Regions from separate parts of the Streptomyces sp. NPDC059477 genome, predicted to be linked through region 1. Evidence: riboswitches for the same ligand, from Rfam matches in the RefSeq annotation. Region 1 holds a riboswitch; each other region holds the start of a gene.

Region 1 (5,871 bases):
GTGGGCAGGACCGTGCGGCCCGCGAGGGGCGGGTCGGTGCGCATGGCCAGGAAGAAGCCGATGTCGTCGTCCCCGAAGCCCTGCGCGCGCCAGCGGGCGACCATCTCGTCCGGGCTCAGCTCCACGAACCGTACGTCCCGTCCGAGCACCTCGGCGATGACGGCGACCCGCTCGGGCGCGGTCAGCGCCTCGGGCCCGGTCAGCCAGTACTCGCGGCCGTCGTGCCCGTCGCCGGTCAGCACGGCGGCGGCGACGGCCGCGATGTCGGCCTCGTGCACCATCGAACTGGGCATCCCGGCGAAGCCCTCACGGACCACGCCCTCCTCGCGCACCGCGTCGGCCCACTCCAGGGCGTTGGACATGAACTCCACCGGGGCGAGGGAGGTGACCTCCAGCGCACCGGCCGCGAGCGCCTCGTCCAGCGCGGTCCGCTCGGTGCCGCCCTTGAGGACGGTCACCTTGCGCACCCCGGCGGTGACGGCCGCGGCCACGATCTCGCGGGCATTGTCCAGCGGGGCGTAGTCGTCACCGAAGCTGATCAGATGGGCGGCGGTGACACCTTCGAACACCGCCGGGAGACTCCCGGTGACGGCGAGGTTCCCGGCGACCGGCTCCGCCCCCTCGGGCAGCGCGGCGGTCGCGGGGTTCCGGGTCAGCGCCCGCACCCGGTGCCCGGTGGCCAGCAACCGGGCGACGAGCGGACGGCCGACGTTCCCGGTGGCGCCGGTGACGAGAACGGTCATGGAGGGGCTCCTTCGGTTGACTGCGCTGTGGCCACGCGCCACGTTAGGAACCGTTGCGGTCACCTTCTGTCCGCGTCTGCGGGAGTCACGACCTCCATGGAGTTACGGAGCCACGACGTCCAGGGCATCCGCTCCATCCACCCGGGTCCGCCGCCGTCCGCCGCCGTACGCCGGGCGTGCGCCCCGGCCCGGCGCGTTGATTCACGCCCCTTCATGCCCACTCCCACACCCATCTCATGCTATCGGGTGCGTTTAGTGTGCTTGTCGCATGTTCCGAGGACATGCCGGGCAAGCACCGCTCTGCCGAGACGGATCTCTGTAGCGGATCATCTCTGAAGGGGGAAACCATGCCTGTACTGTGCCGCCCCGCGGTAGCGGTACCCGAGTACACGATCACTCATGAACAGACCTTGGGTCTGGCCCGCTCCTTGTACGCCGGGCACGAGCAACTACCGCTCGCGCTACGGCTGATCGGCAACACCGGGGTCCAGAAACGCCACATCGTGCAGCCACTGGAGCGCACGCTCAGGCATCCGGGCCTGGAGGCCCGCAACGCGACGTACGAGGCCGAGGCGAAGGCCCGCGTCCCCGAGGTGGTCGAGCGGGCCCTCAAGCACGCCGGGCTCGGACCGCGCGACATCGATCTGATCATCTACGTGTCGTGCACGGGCTTCATGATGCCCTCGATGACGGCCTGGATGATCAACACACTGGGGTTCCGGTACGACTGCCGGCAGATCCCCATCGCCCAGCTCGGCTGCGCGGCGGGCGGCGCCGCCATCAACCGGGCGCACGACTTCTGCCAGGCGCACCCCGGCTCCAACGCCCTCATCGTGGCCTGCGAGTTCTGCTCCCTGTGCTACCAGCCCACCGATCTGACGGTGGGCAACATGCTGTCCAATGGACTGTTCGGCGACGCGGTGGCCGCCGCCGTGGTCCGCGGCTCGGGCGGCACCGGCATCGAGCTGGAGGTGAACGGCTCGTATCTGGTGCCGGACAGCGAGGACTGGATCGCCTACCGGGTGCGGCCCACGGGCTTCCACTTCCAGCTCGATCGGCGGGTCCCGGGCACCATGGAGCAGCTCGCCCCGGCACTGTCCGCGCTGGCCGCCCGGCACCGGCGGGACGCCAGCGCGCAGAACTTCTATCTGATCCACGCGGGCGGGCCGCGCATCCTGGACGACCTGAGTCACTATCTCGCGGTGCCGCCGGAGATGTTCCGCTTCAGCCGGGCCACGCTGGCCGAGTACGGGAACATCGCGAGCGCGGTCGTCCTGGACGCGCTGCGCCGGCTGTTCGAGGAGGGCGGCTGCGCGCCGGGGGCGTCGGGGATGATCGCCGGGTTCGGGCCGGGCATCACCGCCGAGATCTCGATGGGCCGCTGGACCACGGACGGCCCCGAGGGCACAGCGGAGACGGGCGCCGGGTCGGGCGTCACGGCGGACACCGCGGTCGTCATCGAGGCCGCCGCGCGGACCGCCGCCACCGCCGCCGCGCGGGCGGCAGCCGCCGCCACCACCGCCGCCGTGCCGGTCGAGGCCGCCCACGCCGTGGGCGCCACCGCCCCGGCTCCCGCCGGTTCCCCGCCGGAGGTGCCCGAGCGGGTGGTCCCGGTCGCCGCGGTGCGGGTCCGCGCGCAGGCCCCGGCGCCCGCGACGGGCACCGCCTCGGTGTCCACGGAGGGCCGGTCATGACCACGGCCGCGCTCGCGGACCGGTCGACGCGTTTCCGGGCGGTACCGGATCCGACCGGCCCGGACTTCGATCCGCTGCCCGCCCGGCCGCCGCACGACAAGCCGGTCGCCCGGAGCCGCAGGCCCGAGTCCCTGCCGGTGACCTGGTGAGCGGGACCCGGGCCCCCGCCGACGCCCCGGCGAGCGGAGGGCGACGACGGCGGCGCACACGGTTCCCGGGCCGCTGTTGCTGCCGCCCGGCCGGGGCCGGACCGTGACGGTCGCCGCCCAGGAGGTGACCTTCAAGGTGACCGGCGAGCACTCCCGGGCGGCCTCCACCTTCGAGGTCGTCGTGCCGCCCGGGTTCGATGTCGGCGCCCATACCCACACCCACAGCGAGGAGTTGTTCTACGTCATCGAGGGCGAGCTGGAGGTACTGGCCTTCGAGCCGCTCGTACGGTCCCCGGACCACTGGCGGGAGTGGGAGTCGGCCGCCGGTGAGCGGGCCGTCCGGGCGGGGCCCGGCACCCTGCTGTTCGTGCCACCGGGCTGCCCGCACGCCTTCGCCAACACCGGCCGCACACCGGCCAGGGTGCTGTTCCAGGCCGCCCCGCCCCCGGCCCACGAACGGTACTTCGAGGAACTGCTGGAGATCCTCGCCACGGACGGAGAGGTCGATGACTCGGCGATCGCCGCACTGCGGCTGCGCTACGACGTCCACCAGCTGACCCCGCTGCGCTACGAGCCGCCCGAGGGCCCCGGGGAACCGGAGGGGAGGACGCGCGAGGCGCACTGAGCGCGGGCACCCGCTCCCGTGCCGTGTCCGCTCCCCCGGGCACGGCACGGGTGTTCCCCGGCGCACCGAGCGGTTAGGGTGGCCTGTGCAGCTGGTTCGCCCCGTCCGCCAGGCGGGATGCGTCGTAAGAGGGAACCCGGTGGGAATCCGGGACTGCCCCGCAGCGGTGAGCGGGAACGACCGCCGTCATACGCACTGGGCCCGGACGGGCCTGGGAAGCGACGGCCAGTAGGTGACCTGACGTCGTCAGGACGTGCCCGTGAGTCCGAAGACCTGCCACTGCCCGCGCGCGGACCTCCGTGCGCGGACTCCCGGTGACCTCGTGGGCGGGTCGGCGTACGTACCAGGCGGATGACCGTGCCGTAGCGCGCGAGGTCGGGTCCCGCCGGGTCCGTCACCCTTCGCGTCCTCGTCCCGTCTCCGGGATCTCAGGGATTCATCTCGCGAAGGAGATCTCCGTGACCACCAAGTCCGCAGCCGCGGCAGCACGGGCGACCGTGTACGGCTACCCCCGTCAGGGACCGCGCCGGGAACTGAAGAAGGCCATCGAGGGCTACTGGAAGGGCCGGGTCGGCGCCGACGAACTGCGTGCCACCGCCGCCGGGCTGCGCGGTGACAACTGGCGTCGGCTGGCGGACGCCGGCATCGCCGAGGTCCCCACCGGTGACTTCAGTTACTACGACCATGTGCTCGACACGACCGTGATGGTCGGCGCGATCCCGGCCCGGCACCGGGAGGCGGTGGCCGCCGACGCCCTGGACGGGTACTTCGCGATGGCGCGCGGCACGCAGGACGTGGCGCCGCTGGAGATGACGAAGTGGTTCGACACGAACTATCACTATCTGGTCCCCGAGCTGGGCCCGGACACCGTCTTCACCGCCGACTCCGGCAAGCAGGTCGCCGAGCTGACGGAAGCCCTCGCCCTCGGTCTGGCCGCCCGTCCGGTGCTGGTGGGCCCGGTCACCTACCTCCTGCTCGCCAAGCCCGCGCCGGGCGTGGCCGCCGACTTCGACCCGCTGACCCTGTTGGACCGGCTGCTCCCGGTGTACGCGCAGGTCCTCGCCGAGCTGCGCGCGGCGGGCGCCGAGTGGGCGCAGCTGGACGAGCCCGCTCTGGTGGCGGACCGCACCCCGGCCGAGCTGAACGCCGCCGCCCGCGCCTACCGGGATCTCGGCGCGCTCACCGACCGGCCGAAGCTGCTGGTGGCGTCGTACTTCGACCGGCTCGGCGAGGCGCTGCCGGTGCTGGCGAAGGCGCCGGTGGACGGGCTCGCCCTGGACTTCACGGAGTCCGCCGCCGCCAACCTCGACGCACTCGCCGCGGTCGGCGGGCTGCCGGGCAAGCGGCTGGTGGCCGGTGTGGTCAATGGCCGCAACATCTGGGTCAACGACCTGACGGCGTCCCTTTCCACCCTGGGCACGCTGCTCGGTCTCGCCGACCGGGTGGACGTGGCCGCGTCCTGCTCCCTCCTGCATGTGCCGCTCGACACAGCCTTGGAGCGGGACATCGAGCCGCAGGTACGGCGCTGGCTCGCGTTCGCGCGGCAGAAGACGGCGGAGATCGTCACCCTCGCCGAGGGCCTGACCCGGGGCACGGACGCCATCGCCGCACAACTGGCCGCCAACCGGGCCGATCTGGCCTCCCGTGCGGGCTCGCCGATCACCCGCGACCCGGCGGTGCGCGCCCGCGCCGCCGCCGTCACGGACACCGACGCCCGCCGCTCCCAGCCGTACCCCGAGCGCGCCGCCGCACAGCGCGCCCATCTGGGCCTGCCCCTGCTGCCGACCACGACGATCGGCTCGTTCCCGCAGACCGCCGAACTGCGCACCGCCCGCGCCGAACTGCGGGCGGGCCGGATCGACACGGCGGGCTACGAGGAGCGCATCAGGGCCGAGATCCAGGAGGTGATCGCCTTCCAGGAGAAGACCGGCCTGGACGTCCTGGTGCACGGCGAGCCCGAACGCAACGACATGGTCCAGTACTTCGCCGAGCAGCTCACCGGCTACCTCGCCACCCAGCACGGCTGGGTCCAGTCCTACGGCACCCGGTACGTCCGCCCGCCGATCCTGGCCGGGGACATCTCCCGCCCGCGGCCGATGACCGTGCGCTGGACGACGTACGCCCAGTCCCTCACCCACCGCCCGGTCAAGGGCATGCTGACCGGCCCGGTCACCATGCTGGCCTGGTCCTTCGTACGGGACGACCAGCCGCTCGGCGAGACCGCCCGGCAGGTGGCGCTGGCCCTGCGCGACGAGGTGGCCGACCTGGAGGCGGCCGGCACGTCCGTCATCCAGGTCGACGAACCCGCGCTGCGCGAGACGCTGCCGCTGCGGGCGGCCGACCGGCCGGGATACCTGGCGTGGGCGACGGAGGCGTTCCGGCTGACGACCGCCGGGGTCCGCCCGGACACCCAGGTCCACACCCATATGTGCTACGCCGAGTTCGGTGACATCGTGGGGGCCATCGACGACCTCGACGCCGATGTCATCTCCCTGGAGGCGGCCCGCTCGCACATGCAGGTGGCCCGTGAACTGGCCGCGCACGGCTATCCCCGGGAGGCCGGGCCGGGCGTGTACGACATCCACTCCCCGCGCGTGCCGGGCACCGCCGAGGCGGCGGCGCTGCTGCGCGAGGGTCTCCGGGCGATCCCGGCCGAACGG
Region 2 (5,871 bases), on a different contig from region 1:
GCCGGCGTCCTCCTTTCCCAGGAGCAGGCCATGTCCCTCACCCTTCCCGGAACCCGGAACCTCGCCGTGCGGCGTGGTCTCCTCACCTCGGTCGCGGCGCTCGGCGCGTTCGCGCTGAGCACCCTGCCCGCGGCGGCGACCGCGACCCCGGCGCAGATCGCGACCTCCAAGACCAACGGTGTCGCCTATCTCAAGACCCTCCAGGCGGCGGACGGTTCGTTCGCCGGGTCGGGGCTGTCCAACGAGTGGGCGTTCAGCGCGTTCGCGGCGGCCGGGACGGCGGCCGTGGACGTGACACCGGGCGCAGACGCCACCAAGAACGCCAGAACGGTCTACCGCGCCCTCCTCTCCACCAGCACCTGGCCGTCCGCCACCCCGGTCGTCACCGACTACGAGCGCGCGACCCTCAACGCCTACGCGGCGGGCATCGACCCGGCGAGGGTCTCCGCGTCCCGCAACCTGATCGCGGACATCTACCGCTACTGGCAGACGGCGGAGCCGGGTTACTTCGGCCCGTCGGCCAACTTCAACGGCACGGTGTTCGCGGCGCTGGCCCTGAACGGCGCGAAGACCCAGTCCGGCCAGGTCCGCGTCCCCCAGTCCCTCCGCGACTCCCTGATCACCCGTATCCGGGCCAACCAGCACAATGACGGCGGCTGGAACTACGGCAAGGCCGAGGGCAACCCGACCCAGCTCGCGGCGGCCGGCGACATCGACATGACCGGCGCGGCGATGGCGGCGCTGTGCGTGTCCGGCGTCCCGAACACGGACCCGGACATCACGCAGGCCAAGGCGTTCCTGAAGAGCAAGCTGGTGGCGAACAGCGGTGCCTTCAACGCCATGTTCGGGGCGAACACCGACTCCAACGGCTGGGCGGTGTCGGGCCTGAACGCCTGCGGCATCAACCCGCAGACCGGTGACTTCCTGACCTCCCTGGGCCGGACACCGGTGGACTTCCTCATCGCCCAGCAGTTCAACCCGGGCGGCGGCTTCAAGTACCTGCCGACCGACACCGCCCCCGCCGCCTACGCGTCGATCGACGGCCTGCGCGCGGTGGCGGGCGGCGGCTTCACCTCTCCCCCGCCGGTCCCGGTGACGTCCGGCGCCCCGCAGTGGGTGGGCCAGAGCACGTTCACCTCCGGTACGGCGACGAGTCTGCCCCTGACGGTGGACGACGGCGCCGGGGGCCTGAAGGTCTGCTCGGTGCCGGTGACCCCCACGGGAGGTACGACCACGCTGGGCGCGGTGCTGGACGCGGCGATCACCGGGGCCACCCCGTCAGGCTGCGTGACCGCCCTCACCCCGGCCTCCGGCACCGGCACGATCACCGCCCTGAACGGCAAGGCCAACAGCGGCACGAACACCTGGAAGGTGAGCGTCGACGGCGCCCCCTTCACCGCCGCCACCCGCCAGAGCACGGTGAACGTGGGTGACACGATCGCCGTGCGCTGGGGAGCGTGAAAGGCCAGAGGCTCAGAACGCCGTCCAGGTGAACGCCACCTGATCCCCGGCGTTCAGCTTGAACTGGCAGCCACCGACGGGGGTGGGGACACCGTTGACGGAGATGTTCCAGTAGGCGACCCCGCCCCCGCTGACGTTCTTGATGGTGTCGACGGAGTAGTCGTCGAACGACGCGTACCAGGTGCCGTCCCAGGTGAAGTGACGCTTGCGGGCGGCATCGTCGAGAGCGGCGGTGGGCGTCGGGACGGCGGTGGGATTGACCCCGCCGTTGGTCCCGTCGCATCTGTGGGTACCACCGCTCACGGTGGTCACGTCGTGCCCCTTGGTCCTCACCTTCCCGTTGAACAGCACCCCGTCCGGCCCCTGCACGGTGAGGGTGACCTTGATCGGGGCGTTCGTGTTCACGGCCGGGGCGGTGGTCCTGGCCGACGCTCCGGTGTCGGCATGGGCGACGGCCGGGCCGGAAACGAGGGCGAGCCCAAGGACGGCAGCGGCGGCGAGAGTACGAGAGACGGCTGTGCGCGGCATGACCGGGCCTTTCGGTGCGGTACGGCGGTCCACGCCCGTCACCGAAGAACGCACCCACGCCACCGGTTCACCGGAACCGGGCGGGACGGCCCTCTCGGCTTCGCGCTGTAGACCATGACAGGGAAGCGGTACGCACGGCACACGCCGGGTTCCCCGACTCACGGCCCCAAGGACCGCACACGGTTGCAGGTCAGCGCCGGATTCCCACCGGCTTTCCCCAGTCGCGCACCTGTTCAGTTGTGACAAGCCTTTGGATTCTAGGGCGTGTTGGCGTCCCTCGCCCCGGACTCGGCCATCATGTCCAGCACCTTCGGCTCGGCCCACCCGGTCCCGCCGCGTGAGCGACCTTTCTCGGTCATCTGCGCCGAGCCGGTCCCTACACCGGCTGCTACCGTGTCATGTCTCTGACCCAATCGAGGGGGCGGGTACTCATGACCAGGCCATGGGAAGCCGATCCGGCCACGACGTTCAAGCGGCGACTGGGGAAGTCTCCGCAGGAATTGGGGATCACGACCGACAATCCCGATTGCCCCGACATCTGGGAGCTGGCGAACGGGGACATCGCCGTCGTGGGCCGGGACCTCACGGAATCCCTGGGCGAGAAGCTGCCGCCAGGGGTCTCGGTGGGGACGGACGAACGGCTCGTGGTCATTCCGAGGAACATGCTCATCGCGGCGAAGCCGGATATCCCGAGCGCTTGATCACTATCCCGAGCGCTTGATCGCTGCTCGATGACGAGATGAGGGCGGGGCGCGCCCCGCGCTCTCTGGAGCACCTCACGCGCTGCGTTTGCGGGCCGTGGTCTTCTTGGTCGGGGTCGGCTTCGTCGTGGGTTTCTTGGTGGTGGATTTCGCCGTCGGCTTCTTGGCCGTGGACTTCGCGGTGGTGGGCTTCGCGGTCTTCTTCGCTGTGGACGCGGTCTTCTTCGCGGCCGTTTTCCCGGTCGCGGGCGTTTTTGCCGTCGTGGACGTCGACTTCTTCGCGCCCGTCTCCTTGGGGGCCGCGCGGGGTGTCCTGCGGGCGGGCAGGGTGCGGACCTCGGCCTCCTCGCCGGGCCGTGGTTCCTCGCCGCGGGATTCCTTCGCCGCGCGGACGCTGCTCTCCAGGGCCGCCATGAGGTCCAGGACCTTGCCGCCGGAGGCGGGCTCGGGGAGGGAAGGGGGGGCCTCGCCGGCCACCTTCGCGGCGATGACCTCCTCCACGGCCTCGCGGTACTCGTCGTGCAGATCGTCCAGGTCGACCTCGCCGAGGGTGGCCATCAGGGCGTCCGCCAGGTCCAGTTCCTTGTCGCGGACCGTGACGGAGGCGTCGGGGGCCACGCCCTCGGGGGCGCGTACCTCGTCGGGCCAGAGCAGGCCGTGCATGGCGATGACGTCGTCCAGCACCCGGAGCATCCCCAGGCGCTCCCGGCCACGCAGCGCGAACTTGGCGATGGCGACCTTGTTGCTGCGCTTGAGCGCCTCGCGGAGCAGGGTGTACGGCTTGGCCGCGGGGGTGCCGCTCGCGGCCAGGTAGTAGGCGGTGCCCATCTGGAGCGGGTCGATCCGGTCGGCCGGCACGAACGCGACGATCTCGATCGTCTTCGCCGTGGGGATGGGCAGCTGCGCCAGGTCCTCGTCCGTGATGGGGATGACCGTGCCGTCCGCGTCCTCGTAACCCTTGCCGATCTCGGCCTGGCTGACCTCGCGGTCCTCCAGGTCGCAGAACTTGCGGTAGCGGATCCGGCCGCCGTCCTCCACATGGATCTGGCGGAAGGAGATGGAGTGGCTCTCGGTCGCGTTCACCAGCTTGATCGGGATGCTGACCAGGCCGAAGGAGATGGCTCCGTTCCATATGGATCGCACGATCAGCACCTTTCGAGGCCCGTAAAATAGGCGAATATGGTTGATTTCGTGTGATTCTCATCGTATGACGCCTATCACCGAGGTGGCGGGGCGGCGGCTCGCGCTGAGCAATCTGGAGAAGGTGCTCTATCCGGCGACCGGGTTCACCAAGGGCGAGCTGCTGCACTACTACGCGACCATCGCCGACGTACTGCTGCCGCATCTGCGCGACCGGCCGGTGTCCTTCCTGCGGTATCCCGACGGGCCCGGCGGTCAGGTGTTCTTCACCAAGAATGTGCCGCCGGGTACGCCCGAGTGGGTCACCACCGCCGAGGTGCCGCGCGCCGAGGGGCCGGCCCGGATGGTCGTCGTCCAGGATCTGCCGTCGCTGATCTGGGCGGCCAATCTGGTCACCGAGTTCCATACGCCCCAGTGGGTCGTCCAGGCCCCGGACGTCGCCGACCGGCTTGTCCTCGATCTCGATCCGGGGGCGCCCGCGACCGTCGTGGAGTGCTGCGAGGTGGCGCTGTGGCTGCGGGAGCGGTTGGGGGTGGATGGGATCGAGGCGTATGCGAAGACCTCGGGGGCCAAGGGGCTGCATCTGCTCGCCGCCGTGCGGGGGGCCGGGTCCGGGGAGGTGTCGGAGTACGCGAAAGGGCTCGCCCTGGAGGCGGAGCGGGCCCTGCCCCGGCTGGTCGTGCATCGGATGACGCGGAGCCTGCGGGGCGGGAAGGTGTTCGTCGACTGGAGTCAGAACGCCGCGCGGAAGACGACCGCCACGCCGTACACCCTGCGGGCGCGGGGGGAGGAGATGGTGTCCGCGCCGGTCACGTGGGGGGAGGTGGAGGGGTGTGGGGTGGCGGCGGAGTTGGAGTTTCGGGCGGGGGATGTGGTGGATCGGGTTCGGGGGTTCGGGGATCTGATGGCGGGGCTCTGGGGGGCTGGTGGATCGGGTTTGCCGTGAGGGGGTGGGGGCAGCGGTTGTCGGCGGGGTGCGGGTGGTGTGTGGGTGCTCGCGCAGTTCCCCCGCCCCTGATGGCGTTGCGGTGATCGGAGGTTCCAGCGGGCCCCACTGCCCTGCAGCGACGCCCGGTCCCTCGGCCCAGGGGCGCGGGGAACTGCGCGACCAGCCACCTCCCAGCCGCAGACGAAGGGCCGCCCCCCTCACACCCGCCCCCAGGCCCTCCGGTCGCGGGCCATCGCGTGGAGGGCCTCCACGTCCGCCGGTTTGAGGACTCCGCCCTGGCGGGACAGGTCACCCAGGGTCACGTCCGTCAGCACACGGACGCCTCGCGGGAGGGCGAGGACGTCCAGCCGGGACGCGCCCACCACCGCCAGTACGGCGTGCACCTCGGCCGTGAGGGCGTAGGACGCGCGGTCGGCGTCCGCGCGGGCCCGGCGCAGCAGGGGCCGGGGCTCGCGCCGCCCCAGCATCACCATCGCGTCGGCGACCCGCACCCGCTGCTTACGGGCGTACAGGGTATGGACGGCGAACAGTCCCGCCGGGCCGATCGCGAGGTGGTGGACCCGGTCGCCGCCGGGCAGCGGCACCGAGTGCAGGGTGTGCCAGCCCGCGCCGTCGAGCCCGTCCAGCGCCTCCCCCACCGTCTGCTCCGCCTCCAGGGCGCGGCGGCGCGGGTCGGCGCGCAGCCGGGGCGGGGCCGGGTCCCGGTCCAGGGCGATGAGCAGGGCCTCGCCGGGGCGGTTGGGGGCGAGGTCGTCGTCGGGGTGGAGGGCGAGCCGGGCCAGGTCGAGCGGGGTCGGCACCGGGGGCGGGCCGACCGCGACCGTGCCGGTCAGGAAGGGACCGAGGGCCGCCAGGACATCGTCCTCATGGTCCCCGCTCAGCAGATGGACCCGGGCCGCCTCCCTGTCGTACCAGGCGACGTGCCGGCCGTCCGGGAGACAGACGTAGAGCCGCTCCTGGCCATGGCGCCGGCTCGGTACGACGCGCAGTCCTCTCATGCATCATCACCCCCCGACCCATGGGAACAGGCGGGGTGCTCCAGGGGCAAGAACCCGGCTACCTTTGAGAGGAGTTGGGTCGACTTGGTGGGGA
Region 3 (5,871 bases), on a different contig from region 1:
GAGTCCGCAGAGGTAGGTCAGGGCCTGCCGGGTGTCGCCCAGCTCGGTCAGCTGGGCCGCGCGCAACTCACCGGGGGCGAGGTGCGGTTCGTCCAGGACTCCACAGCCCCGGCCCGCCAGCTCGGTCAGGCCGAGCGCCTCGCCGCGCAGCTCCGGTGGGCCGAACACCGCGAGTCTGCTGCCGATCGCCTGTGCCAGGCACTGGGCCTGCCACACCTCCCGCAATGTGTCGGTCATGGCATCGCTCGCCGCCAGCGCACGCCTGCTCGTCACGATGAGCCGCACCGCGTCCATGGGCCGCCCCCGTCTGTCAAGACGCGCGCTGGTCCGCGCGTCCGCCCGAACTCCGTTGTCCACTACCCAGAGTGAGGGTCCGTGAGACGAAAAGCTAGAGGAAGGCGGAAATCTGCGGACAACGATTCGGATTCGGGCCCCGATTTGACTACACAGAGTGAAAATGGATTGGTTCGGTCCCCGAGTTGTCCTGACTCGTCCGTGATGCCGCCCCGTCACTCGGAGCACAGAAGATCACAGACACCGGCCGACCGGGCGCCCCCGGTGCTTCAAGGCGCCGGGAATCTCTGTTCGTTACGGTCGATCTTGGCGTCCAGCGCGGCGAGCGGGTCGACGCCGAGCACCTCGCACAGCTGGAGCAGATACGCCAGCACATCGGCGACCTCGTCCCGCACCCGGTGCGCGGCCCCGGGGTCGTCCATCACCCGCGCCGACTGCTCGGGCGTCAGCCACTGGAAGATCTCGACCAGTTCGGACGCCTCCACGCTCAGCGCGGCGACCAGATTCTTGGGGGTGTGGTACGGCTGCCAGTCGCGGGCCGCGGCGAAGTCGGCGAGACGGCGTTGCAGGGCCGGTACGTCGAGTCGCCGTCCACCACCGCCGGATTCCCCGCTCCCGGATGCGCCGCTCGCTGATTGACCGCTCACTGATTCATCACTCACGGATCAAGGTGTACCACCGTCACCCCGGGCGTTCCCCGGGCCCAGTCGGCGTCGCTCACCGCCGCGACGCACCGGAAGTGACCGGGCCCGGCCGCGTCGGTGGCGAGCCGCAGCAGCTCGGCGCGCTGACGTGCGTCCAGGCCCCGGTCGAGGCCGTCGGCGAGCACCGTCAGGGACCGCAGCGCCGGAGGCACCTCACCGGGCGGGCCGACCTCCAGCACGCCGGGGCCGGTGAGCAGCACCAGGGCGAGCGCGAGATACCGCAACTCGCCGTCGCCGAGCCGGGCCAGCTCCGTACGCAGTCCGGCGCCACGGTCGAGCAGGGCGCGGACCGTGCCCGGCGCGCACGGTTCGGCGTACACGTCCCGCACCGGGCCCCGGCAGCCGGAACGGACGGCCGCGACGAAGCGGGCGTGGCGGCCCCCGCAATCCTCCTCCTCGCGGAGGCGCCACAGCACCCCGGCGAGGTTGTCGCAGCCGCCGCGCAGCCGGGCGGCGCCGACGGGCACCGGGTCGCGCATCCGGGCGGGGCGGGGATCGACCGGGAAGACGGACCGCAGGGCCACCACCAGTTGTTCGGCGGCGGCCAGCACCCGGCGCTGTCCCTCGGTCCGCCCCGCCACCCGCAGCGGCAGCAACGGCGTGCCGAGCCGGTCGTCGGGCAGCGGGGCGCGGGTCACCTGGGCGGATCCGGCGGTGTGCCACGCCGCCTGCACCGCCCGGCGGCCGGGGTCGCGCAGCGCGGTCTCCAGCAGCACCACCCCGTCGGCGGAGAGCCGTTCGCCCACGATCCGCAGATCGGGCTCGGCCTGTACGGCGACGTCCAGCCGTACCCGCCCCCGGGGCCCGTCGGCCGTGCAGCCGATACGGAATCCCCGGCGCCGCTGGGCATCGGGCCGGGCCCGCTCGGGAACGCACGCGCCCGGGTCGGCGAACACCTCCCCCAGCTCCGCTCCCCCGGCGAGCCGCGCCAGCGCCTCGTACGCCCGCAGCGCGCTGCTCTTCCCGCTCCCGCTGGGCCCCGCGAACAAGGTCACCGGCCCCAGCGGGAAGACACCCCGCAGATGGCCGGCGAACGCCGACAGACGCAACTCGGTGAGATACGGACGCGCCCCGCCGGGACGCCCCTCGACGGACCTGGGCATGCCGGTGAACGTATGACGGTCGTACTCGGCTGAACCGTTTCGGCGCCGCGTTCTTCCTACGAACGGGCGAAGCGTGACGTGACGTGACGTGACGTGACGTGGCGTGGCGTCCGGCCGGGACCCGGCCCTCAGGCGCCCGGCCCGCCCACCCCCGCCATCAGGCCCTGCACCTCCGTGCCCGGCGGGGTCAGCAGGAAGACATTGCGGTCCACCCGGTGCATCCCGCTGGCCAGGCCGAAGACCACGCCCGTACTGAAGTCGAGGACCCGCTTGGCGACATCGCCCTCGGCGCCGGTGAGGTCGAGGAGGACCGGGATGCCGGCCATGAGGGTCTCGGCGACCTCGCGGGCGTCGGCGAAGATATTGACCCGCAGGACGACGAAGCGGCGGCGCGCCTCGGTCTCCGCGTCCGGCCGGGCCCGGTGGTCCACGGCGGACGGCCAGGCGTCACGTCCCCTCAGGGGTACGACCTGAGCGAGCCCTTCCCACTGTTCATCGGTGACGTCGCGACTGTTCACCGGCTCCCCCCGATCTGCCTCGTTCTCATCTCCTGCACCAGCCATTCTTACGGCAAGTCACCCGTTCGGCCGAACAGCGACACGGTGTGCGACCGGCTCGGACAGATGTGTGACGTACTGCACAGGTCCGCCGGGGAAAATTCTCCCGCCCCGGTGACGGATCCGGGACGGGCGTCCGTATCTCCTGTCGTACAAGTCGTGCGCGTCGTACGTGCCCTGTAGGTCGAACGTGTCGTACCCGCCGCACGTGCCCGTTCGTGTCAGGAGGCCGCATGCCCATCTCCCGCACCAAGGTGGGGAGCGTCTTCGTCTTCGGTGCCATGGGTCTTACCCTCACCGCGCTCGCCTATCCGGCCATGCTGGGGGTCGAGAACACGGCCGGTGACCAGAACCGGATCATCGCCAACACCCAGTGGGGGCCGCTGACCGAGGCGGACCGTGACTTCGTGGTGAAGGTGCGGGCCGCCGGGCTCTGGGAGTACCCGCTGGGCGAGCTGGCGATGGAGCGGGGCACGACACCGGAGATGAAGGAGGCGGGCAAGCATCTGATCGTCGGACACGCCGGGCTGGACGAGCTGTGCCACGAGATCGCGCCGGATCTCGACATCACGCTGCCGAACCAGGCGAGCCCCCAGCAGCAGCAGTTCGTGGCCACGGTCGCCGCCGAGCAGGGCAGGTCCTTCGACTCCACGGCCGTGCAGATCATGCGGGTCACCCACGGTCAGATCTTCCCCGTGGTCGCCAAGACCCGCGCCAACACCCGCAACACGCTGGTACGGCAGCTGGCCGACCTCGCCAACGACACCGTGCTGGACCACATCACCGTGCTGGAGAAGACCGGGCTGGTCAACCATGACCAGGTCAACTTCCAGCAGACCACCCCGCCCAAGCTCCCCAAGGACCAGCTGACCCCGCCGCCCCCGCAGCCCGGCGCCCCGGTCGTGGTCCTCGCCCCGCGCCCCGACCTGGGGGTCAACACCGCCTCCCCCGCGCCCAGTCCGTCGGCGACGGCGAGAGCGCAGGACGGACAGGTGGGGTAGGCGGGGTGGGTGGGGTGGGTGGGACAGGGGGCTGGGACAGGTGGGATAGCCCACACCCGTCCGGCTCCGGTCCAGGCCCCGCCCGGCGACGCCGGCTCCGGCCGCTGCGCCCGGTCCGTCCCTGCTTGTCATGGCCCGATCCGCGCACTACTGTCGCCACGCCTTGGTGAACGGGAAATCCGGTGTGATGCCGGTGCGGCCCTCGCCACTGTGATCGGGAAGTCCGGCTCCGGCCCTCACGGGCAGCCACTGGATCGTTGTGATCCGGGAAGGCGGGGCATGGGCGGTGGTACCCGTCAGCCAGGAGACCGGCCAAGGCGCGTCGTCCATCCACGAGGTGCTGGAGAGGGTCTGCTGAGCCATGCACATAGCCGAGGGTTTTCTGCCCCCGGCCCACGCGATCGCCTGGTCTGTCGCGTCGGCGCCGTTCGTCGTCCACGGAGTCCGTTCACTCACCCGTGAGGTCAGGGAGCATCCCGAGAGCACCTTGCTGCTCGGGGCCTCCGGGGCCTTCACGTTCGTCCTGTCCGCGCTGAAACTGCCCTCGGTCACCGGGAGCTGCTCCCACCCGACCGGCACCGGTCTCGGCGCCATTCTGTTCCGGCCGCCGATCATGGCGGTGCTGGGCACCATCACCCTGCTGTTCCAGGCACTGCTGCTGGCCCACGGCGGGCTGACCACGCTCGGCGCCAATGTCTTCTCCATGGCGATCGTCGGGCCCTGGGCCGGCTACGCCGTCTACAAGCTGCTGCGCCGCTACGACGTGCCGCTGATGGTCGCCGTGTTCTTCGGCGCTTTCGTCGCCGACCTGTCCACGTACTGCGTGACCAGTGTGCAGCTCGCGCTGGCCTTCCCCGACCCGGGCAGCGGATTCGTGGGCGCGCTCGGCAAGTTCGGCGCCATCTTCGCCGTCACCCAGATCCCCCTCGCGGTGAGCGAGGGTCTGCTCACGGTGCTGGTGATGCGGCTGCTGGTGCAGTCCAGCAAGGGCGAGCTGACCCGGCTCGGCGTGCTGCTGACCCGCAAGGGCGAGCAGCACCGCAAGGGCGAGCAGGAGGCGGTGGCCAAGTGAAGCGCGCTACGCGGATCAATGCGCTGCTGCTGCTCGCGGTGGCCGCCCTCGCGGTACTGCCGCTGGCCCTCGGGCTCGGCGACCACAAGGAGGAGCCGTTCGCCGGGGCCGACGCCGAGGCGGAGACGGCGATCACCGAGATCCGGCCGGATTACGAGCCCTGGTTCTCGCCGCTGTACGAACCGCCGTCCGGGGAGATCGAGTCGGCCCTGTTCGCCTTGCAGGCGGCGATCGGCGCGGGCGTGCTCGCCTACTACTTCGGACTGCGACGCGGACGACGGCAGGGCGAGGAGCGGGCGGCGGCGGCCCGGGAGGGCGGCGGGGGCACCGAGGGCGCCGAGGGCGGCGGCGGTGCGGCCGTCTCCCGGGGCTGAGCCCGCGTGCTGCCGATCGACGCGGCGGCGCACAGCAGTCGCTGGCGCCGCCGTCATCCCGTGGACAAGGCCGTGCTCGGGCTCGGTCTGACCGTGCTGGCGATCTCCCTGCCGCCCTGGCCGGGGGCCGCGCTGGTGCTGGCGGCGGCCCTCACGGTGCTGCTGGGCCCGGCCGGGGTGCCCGGCCGCAAGCTGTGGCGGGCCTACCGGGTGCCGCTGGGCTTCTGTGTGACCGGCGCGCTGCCGCTGCTGGTGCGGGTCGGCGGACCCGGCGGGTTCGTCGGGCTCGCGGACGGCGGGCCGGTGCGCGCCGGGGAACTGCTGCTGCGGACGTCGGCCGCCTCGCTCGGGGTGCTGCTGTTCGCGTTCACCACCCCCATGTCCGATCTGCTGCCCCGGCTGGTGCGGGCCGGGGTGCCCGCGCCCGTGGTGGACGTGGCGCTGGTGACGTACCGGATGAGTTTTCTGCTGCTGGACTCGGTGCGGCGGATCCGGGACGCGCAGGGGGCGCGGCTCGGGCACACCACGCGGGCCGCGCGGTGGCGCTCGCTGGCCGGGCTGGGCGCGACCGCGTTCGTGCGGGCCTTCGACCGGGCCGCGCGGCTCCAGGCCGGGCTCGCCGGGCGCGGCTACGACGGCACCCTGCGGGTGCTGGTCCCCGAGGCCCGGGTGTCCGCCCGTTTCGTGGCGGGCAGCGTGGCGCTGCTGGTCGCGCTGGGCGCCCTGACCCTCGTACTGAAAGGCCGCTGAGATGAGTGATGTCCCT
Region 4 (5,871 bases), on a different contig from region 1:
AGCAGGACGCGCGGCGCCCGCACATCCAGCACGATGGTCTCCCGCGCCCCGGACCAGTCCGGCTCGACCCACCCGGCGCCCAGCGCGTGCGTCACGATGCCCCACACCTGCCCCGGCGGCACCCGCACCGAGCCGATCGCCAGCGCGGCCGTCGCCGAGAGCACCAACAGCGCGGTGAGCACCAGCAGGGTCGCGGCGAGCGTCGCCCGGCCCGCCCTCGGCCCGCCCCCGGGAGACCCGGCGGCCCGCTCGGTGGCGGCGAGCGTCACCGGAAGCTCTCGGGGTGCAGCGCCGGGGCCAGATCCTCGACCGCGTACGCCGACCGCACCCCGACCAGGGTGTCCGTCAGCGGCAGCACCACGAACCGTTCGTTCTTCACCGCCGGGACGTCGGCCAGCGCCGGCTGCGCGAGCAGGAACTCCTTCTTCCGCTCGACGCTGCCCGCCCCGGCGTAGTCGTAGATGGCGATGACCTCGGGCCGGCGCTCCACGACCTGCTCCCAGGAGACGTCCCCGAAGACCTCGTCGAGATCGGCGAAGACGTTCTCGCCGCCCGCCAGCCGGATCAGCTCGCTGCCCAGCCCCTTGCCGCCCGCCGTGAACGCGGACTTGTCGCCGCTGTCGTACACGAACACCGGCACCCGCTCCTCGCCCGCCACCGCCGCGGACGCCGCCTCGACCCGGCCCTCAAGGTCGGTGACCAGCGCGTCGGCGCGCTCGGACACCCCGAAGATCTCACCGATGGTGCGGATCTCGTCGTAGGTGTCCTTCATCGTGGCCGACGCCGCGCCCTCGCAGTACTCGCGGTTGAGATAGGTGTCGATGCCCGCGTCGGCGAACGCCTCACGGGAGCGGCCCTCGTTGTCGGCGAACGCGCTGCCGTAGCCGCCGTAGACGAAGTCGGGCTCGGCGTCGAGAACCGTCTCGAACGACGGTTCCTTCTGAGCCAGTTCCGGGATCGCCTCGAAGTCCTTCGCCAGTTCGGGCAGCGGCGCCGAGTCGGGGAAGGCGGTGCCGACCATACGGTCCTTCAGCCCGAGCGCGAGCATCAGTTCGGCCGGGTGCTGGTGGATGGTGACGACCCGCTCGGGCGGGGCGTCGTACGTCGTGCTCACTCCGCAGTTGTCGATGGTGACGGGGAAACCGTCGGCGGGGGCGGCCGAAGCCTTCGGATCGGCGCCGGAACCACCGGACGAGCCGCAGCCGGCGGCCAGCAGCGCCGCCGACAGGGCGAGCGCCGCCGCGCGCAGCCGCCGGCGGGCAGGGGTGGACAGGGCGGGACGGGACATGCCGTCGTACACGTTGAGCCTCCTGGGGAGTCCGCGCTCCTCAAAACGGGCCCGCGACAGGCCAGTGTCCTGACTCCCGGATCGACGTTCCCCCCGCCTTCCCGCGCGTCGCGCAGTGGCATGTCGAAGGGTTGCACTCCCCGGTCACAGTGGCGGGACCGTGCCGGACTCACACCGGCTTCCTGTCTCCCGTCGCGGCTATTGACCTCGTGATACTACGTTCCGCACAGTCCGGGCCAAAAGGTCAGGGGGATCACACCCCCCGCCCCTGGCGCGTCGCCGCCTCAGTCCTGCCGCGTCGCCCGCACCACCAGCCGCTCGGCGTTCTCGTCGTAGGGCCGTCCGTCGAAGCCGCCGAAGACCTCCACCCGGCCGAACCCGGCCTCCGCCACCATCCGCCGCAGCTCGACCGCGCTGTACACGAACCACACCAGCGTGGCCCGGGTGACCCGCTCGCCCCGCACCAGGACCCAGTCGCTGCGCAGCCGCGCCCAGTCGTCCAGCACGGTGTCCGTCTGCACCATCAGATCCTCGCCGCGCGTCACCACCTTCGGCGGGGTGACCCGGCGGGCCAGCAGCTCCTTGCCCGCGAGGTCGAGCAGCAGCGTTCCGCCGGGCGCCAGGCAGTCGTGCAGGGTGCGCAGCACCCGCGCGTTGTCGGCGGGGTCCTCGAAGTACCCGAACGACGTGAACAGATTGAGGGCGACATCGAAGCCGCCCGGCGCCGTGTACTCCCGCGCGTCCGCCCGCACGTACGTGACGCCGACCCCCGCGTCGGCCGCCAGCTTGCGTGCCCGCTCCAGCATCGCCGGGCTCAGATCCACCCCCGTCACGGCGTAGCCGCGCCGGGCCAGCGGCACGGTGAACACGCCCGGACCGCAGCACAGGTCCAGCACCCGCGCCCCGGCCGGGAAGTCCAGCAGCGGAGAGCTGCCGAGCAGATCGGCGGCCTGGGTGTGGCGCTGCTCGGAGAACAGGAAGTCATGGAACTCGGTCCAGAAGTCGTCGTCCTGGAACCCGCCGGTCCGTGTCATTCGGCCTCATCGCTCCTTCGTCGTCGGCACCGTGGGGGAGGGGGTCTCGGGTGGTACGGCGGCCGGGGCGTCCCGGGTCGCGGGGCCGCGCAGCAGCGCCAGCAGCCAGGGCAGCAGCAGACACTGCGCGGCGGCCAGCAGCCAGAACCAGCCGGTGTCCCCGGCCCGTTCCCCGGCCCCGTACAGCTGCCCGCCCAGCACCCCGCTCGCGCCCGCCCCCAGCCCCGCCGCCAGCCGCTGCTGACCGAAGACGACGGCGTCCGAGCGCGGGCTGCGCGCCAGTGCCTCCAGGTCGTTCTTGAGGAACAGCACGATGTCGCCCAGCGTGATCAGCGCCCCGCCCGCCAGCAGCGCCGGGCGGCTGCCGATCGCCAGCACCGCCAGCCCCGCCGCGAGCCCGGCGAAACCGACGCCGAGGGCGAGGGCGTACGGCATCCGCCGGATCAGGTCCGACGCGAGCGGCTGGACGACGATCACCAGCGCGAAGCACAGCAGCAGGACCAGGCTGTAGAACTCGCTGGAGGCCCGCTCGACCGCGTACACCGCGAGGAAGTGCTGGAAGTGGAAGTACAGATAGAAGGCAAGGAGGTTGGCGGCGAACGGGAGCGCCGCCACGCCGGTCAGCAGGCCCTGCCGGGACGGCTGCTGGCCCGGCGGGCGTTCCCCGACCGCCGGAAGCCGGGTGTGCCCGGCCGTGACCAGCAGGAACAGGGCGGTGACGGCGACGAACAGCCAGCCCGGCGAGGACAGCACGAACGGCCCGGCGATCAGCGGGCCCACCGCCATGCCCGCGTTGAGGGCCGCGTTGCCCGCCGACAGGAACGCCGGGCGCCGCTCGTCGGCCACCCCGTGTACCAGATACGCCTTGTTGGCGGGCAGATACAGGGCCGCGCCGCAGCAGGTCAGGACCAGCGCCGGAACCGCCAGCGGCGGCCAGCGCAGCGCCAGCAGCATCCCGGTGAACCCGGCCGTACGGACGATCAGCGCCCACAGCATCGTGCGGCGCAGCCCGATCCGGTCCGCGAGCGCCCCGCCCGCGATCCCGCCGGAGAACTGCACGAGGGACGCCACCGCCAGCACCACGCCGACCGTGCCGAGCCCCATACCGAGCCGCTCGTGCAGGAACACCGACATGAACGGCAGCACCATGAAACTGCCGAGCGGGATCAGGAACGAGCTGAGCAGCAGAAACCGCAGCGGCCCGTCGAGCGGCCCCAGCCCCGCCCGGCCCTTGGCACGTTCACTCACCGGACGCGGCCCCGGGCGCGAACGGCTCGGTGAGCACCCGTACGGCGTTCGCGGCGGCCACCGCCCGGTGGGTCGCCAGCTCGGCGGTCTCCGCCTCCGCGTACACGATCCCCGCGTAGCCCCGGCTGTCCGCCAGATGCTCCACCGGGTCGCCGACCCGCTTCACCGGGAACCAGGCGGGCGCCCCCGGCAGCTCCGCCAGCCGCTCCAGCCCGGCGACCCCGCTGAACACGCCCGGCGCGGCCGGATACCCCAGCACGAACGCCACGGCCGGACCGCCCGGCGGCTCGGCGTCCAGCAGCCCGGGCCGCCGCCCCAGCGCCGTCTCCACTATCGCCTCGTACACATTGACCCCCAGCGCCCGGCACAGTCCCTCGCCGACCAGCGCGCCCCCGATCCGTGGATTGACCTCCACCAGCTCCGGCCCATCGGCGGTCAGCACGAACTCCACATGCGCGAACCGGTCGGTGTACCCGACGGCCGCCAGCAGCGCGTCGAGCCACCCCTCCAGGGAGCCGCGCAGCGCCTCGGGAAACGCCACCGGGAACGCCGTGATCTCCTCGCGGAAGTACGGCTCCGGCGACATCAGCCGGCTGGACACGCCCAGCAGCCGGGTCCGGCCCGCCCAGGTGAGGGTCTCGGCGCTGTACACCGGCCCGCCGAAGTACGGCTCCGCGAACAGCCTGCCCTTGAGGGTCCGCCCGGCCGACTCGGCGAGCGCCGCGTCCAGCTCGGCCTCGTCCCGCACCAGCCACACATTCTGGCTCCCGGTGCCCGCCGAGTCCTTCACCACGGCGGGCAGACCGATCTCCTTCAGCAGCAGCTCCCGTACGTCCCCGCCCGGCCCGTCCGCCGCCAGGGCCCGGCCCCGGCTCAGCCCGGCCTCGTACAGCAGATTGCGCACGGCCGCCTTGTCACGGGTCAGCCGCAGCACGTCCGGGTCGAGTCCGGGCAGCCCGAACCGGGCCGCCAGTTCGGCGCCGACCAGCATCCAGGTGTCGGTGGAGCTGATCAGCCCGCGCAGCTCGGGCGTGCGGCCCAGCAGCTCCGCGACGCCCTCCACGTCGAAGGTGTCGGTCTCCACCACGTCCAGCGCGTGCGCGGGCAGCCGCTCCAGCTCGTAGGCGTAGTAGGCGGGATCGCGGGTCAGCAGGACCAGCCGCTCGCCGAGCGCGTCGGCGGCGCGGACCAGGTGCCCGAGGCCGAAGGTGAGCGATTCCAGCAGTACGACACTCATGCCGCCCGCTCCTTCCATTCGGCGGGGCAGGGGGTGCGCCGCCACGCCATGGTCGACCAGGGCATGGCCAGTTCTCCGGCGCCGGAGATCTCGACGGGTTTGAGCACGGCCGGGTTGAGGGCCTCCGCGTGCCGGGCGAAGACCCGCTCCACATAGCGGTGCCCGGTGTCGGCGCCGATCACCAGATGCAGCCGGTCGGGGTGGCGGCGGGCCTCGTGCATGGCGGCCAGATATCCGGCGCCGGTGGACAGTCCGGCGAACACGGCGTGTTCGCGCAGCAGGGCGACGGCCCCGGCCATGGCGTGGGTGAAGTCGATCCAGTGCAGGGCGTCGTAGAGATCGTGCCGGACGTTGTCGAACACGATCGACGAGCCGATCCCGGCGATGATCGCCTCCGGGTCGTGATGGTCCTGGCTGCCGAAGGTGACACTCCCGAACGGCTGCACGCCCACCAGCCGCACCGAGGGGTCCGTGGCGCGCAGCCGTTCCACGATGCCGCCCGTCGAGGCGCCCGAGCCCACCCCGCCGACCAGGGCCAGCGGCCGGCCGGGGAACGCGGCGGTGATCCGGTCGGCTACCTCGTGATAGCCGAGGTAGTGGACGTCGTCGTGGTATTGGCGCATCCAGTGGCAGTCGGGGCGGTCGGCGAGGATCTCCCGCACCCGCCGCACCCGCAGTTCCTGGTCCAGCTTGAGATTGCGGGACGGCCGGACCTGCTCCACGGTGGCGCCGAGCACCTCCAGCTGGGCCCGGGTGGTGGCGTCCACGGTGGTGGAGGCGACGATGTGGCAGCGCATGCCGTAGCGGTGACAGGCCAGCGCCAGCGCGTAGGCGTAGATGCCGCTGGAGCTGTCGACCAGGGTCTGCCCGGGGCGGACCGTGCCCCGCTCCAGCAGCCGGCGGACGGCGGCGAGCGCCGAGTAGATCTTCATCGACTCGAACCGGATCAGCACCAGGCCGTCGGTGAGCCGTACCAGGTCGGGAACCTTCAGGGCGTCGGCGATGTGGGGGTGGATCACCCGTAGCCTCCTTGGGCGAATGTGCACTGGTGGCCGAGCGAGTGG

What was found. Region 1 has a riboswitch for cobalamin ahead of metE (5-methyltetrahydropteroyltriglutamate--homocysteine S-methyltransferase). Riboswitches for the same ligand answer to the same signal wherever they lie in the genome.
Region 2: another riboswitch for cobalamin. It lies ahead of ACFXAZ_RS26240 (DUF4430 domain-containing protein); the one in region 1 lies ahead of metE (5-methyltetrahydropteroyltriglutamate--homocysteine S-methyltransferase).
Region 3: another riboswitch for cobalamin. It lies ahead of ACFXAZ_RS16905 (energy-coupling factor ABC transporter permease); the one in region 1 lies ahead of metE (5-methyltetrahydropteroyltriglutamate--homocysteine S-methyltransferase).
Region 4: another riboswitch for cobalamin. It lies ahead of ACFXAZ_RS29970 (ABC transporter substrate-binding protein); the one in region 1 lies ahead of metE (5-methyltetrahydropteroyltriglutamate--homocysteine S-methyltransferase).

Annotation. Positions count from the first base shown of each region.
Region 1 covers NZ_JBHYUG010000052.1:32,545-38,415, forward strand. Annotated here, with positions in the region: gene ACFXAZ_RS24540 (NmrA family NAD(P)-binding protein) at 1-743, opposite strand, end outside; partial or broken gene ACFXAZ_RS24545 (type III polyketide synthase) at 1,091-2,134, shown strand; gene ACFXAZ_RS24550 (hypothetical protein) at 2,434-2,586, shown strand; gene ACFXAZ_RS24555 (cupin domain-containing protein) at 2,660-3,211, shown strand; cobalamin riboswitch at 3,304-3,490, shown strand; gene metE (5-methyltetrahydropteroyltriglutamate--homocysteine S-methyltransferase) at 3,670-5,871, shown strand, end outside.
Region 2 covers NZ_JBHYUG010000059.1:21,676-27,546, forward strand. Annotated here, with positions in the region: gene ACFXAZ_RS26235 (hypothetical protein) at 31-1,461, shown strand; gene ACFXAZ_RS26240 (DUF4430 domain-containing protein) at 1,474-1,989, opposite strand; cobalamin riboswitch at 2,115-2,255, opposite strand; gene ACFXAZ_RS26245 (hypothetical protein) at 2,421-2,690, shown strand; gene ACFXAZ_RS26250 (Ku protein) at 2,766-3,842, opposite strand; gene ligD (non-homologous end-joining DNA ligase) at 3,898-4,776, shown strand; gene ACFXAZ_RS26260 (nuclease-related domain-containing protein) at 4,977-5,777, opposite strand.
Region 3 covers NZ_JBHYUG010000028.1:73,185-79,055, reverse strand. Annotated here, with positions in the region: gene ACFXAZ_RS16930 (DUF6099 family protein) at 1-294, opposite strand, end outside; gene ACFXAZ_RS16925 (nucleotide pyrophosphohydrolase) at 564-863, opposite strand; gene ACFXAZ_RS16920 (AAA family ATPase) at 953-2,101, opposite strand; gene ACFXAZ_RS16915 (cell division protein SepF) at 2,230-2,664, opposite strand; gene ACFXAZ_RS16910 (DUF4142 domain-containing protein) at 2,892-3,659, shown strand; cobalamin riboswitch at 3,807-3,991, shown strand; gene ACFXAZ_RS16905 (energy-coupling factor ABC transporter permease) at 4,021-4,731, shown strand; gene ACFXAZ_RS16900 (energy-coupling factor ABC transporter substrate-binding protein) at 4,728-5,105, shown strand; gene cbiQ (cobalt ECF transporter T component CbiQ) at 5,112-5,855, shown strand; gene ACFXAZ_RS16890 (energy-coupling factor ABC transporter ATP-binding protein) at 5,857-5,871, shown strand, end outside.
Region 4 covers NZ_JBHYUG010000079.1:12,868-18,738, reverse strand. Annotated here, with positions in the region: gene ACFXAZ_RS29975 (FecCD family ABC transporter permease) at 1-269, opposite strand, end outside; gene ACFXAZ_RS29970 (ABC transporter substrate-binding protein) at 266-1,300, opposite strand; cobalamin riboswitch at 1,330-1,513, opposite strand; gene ACFXAZ_RS29965 (class I SAM-dependent methyltransferase) at 1,573-2,322, opposite strand; gene ACFXAZ_RS29960 (MFS transporter) at 2,329-3,570, opposite strand; gene ACFXAZ_RS29955 (ATP-grasp domain-containing protein) at 3,563-4,807, opposite strand; gene ACFXAZ_RS29950 (cysteine synthase family protein) at 4,804-5,826, opposite strand; gene ACFXAZ_RS29945 (hypothetical protein) at 5,823-5,871, opposite strand, start outside.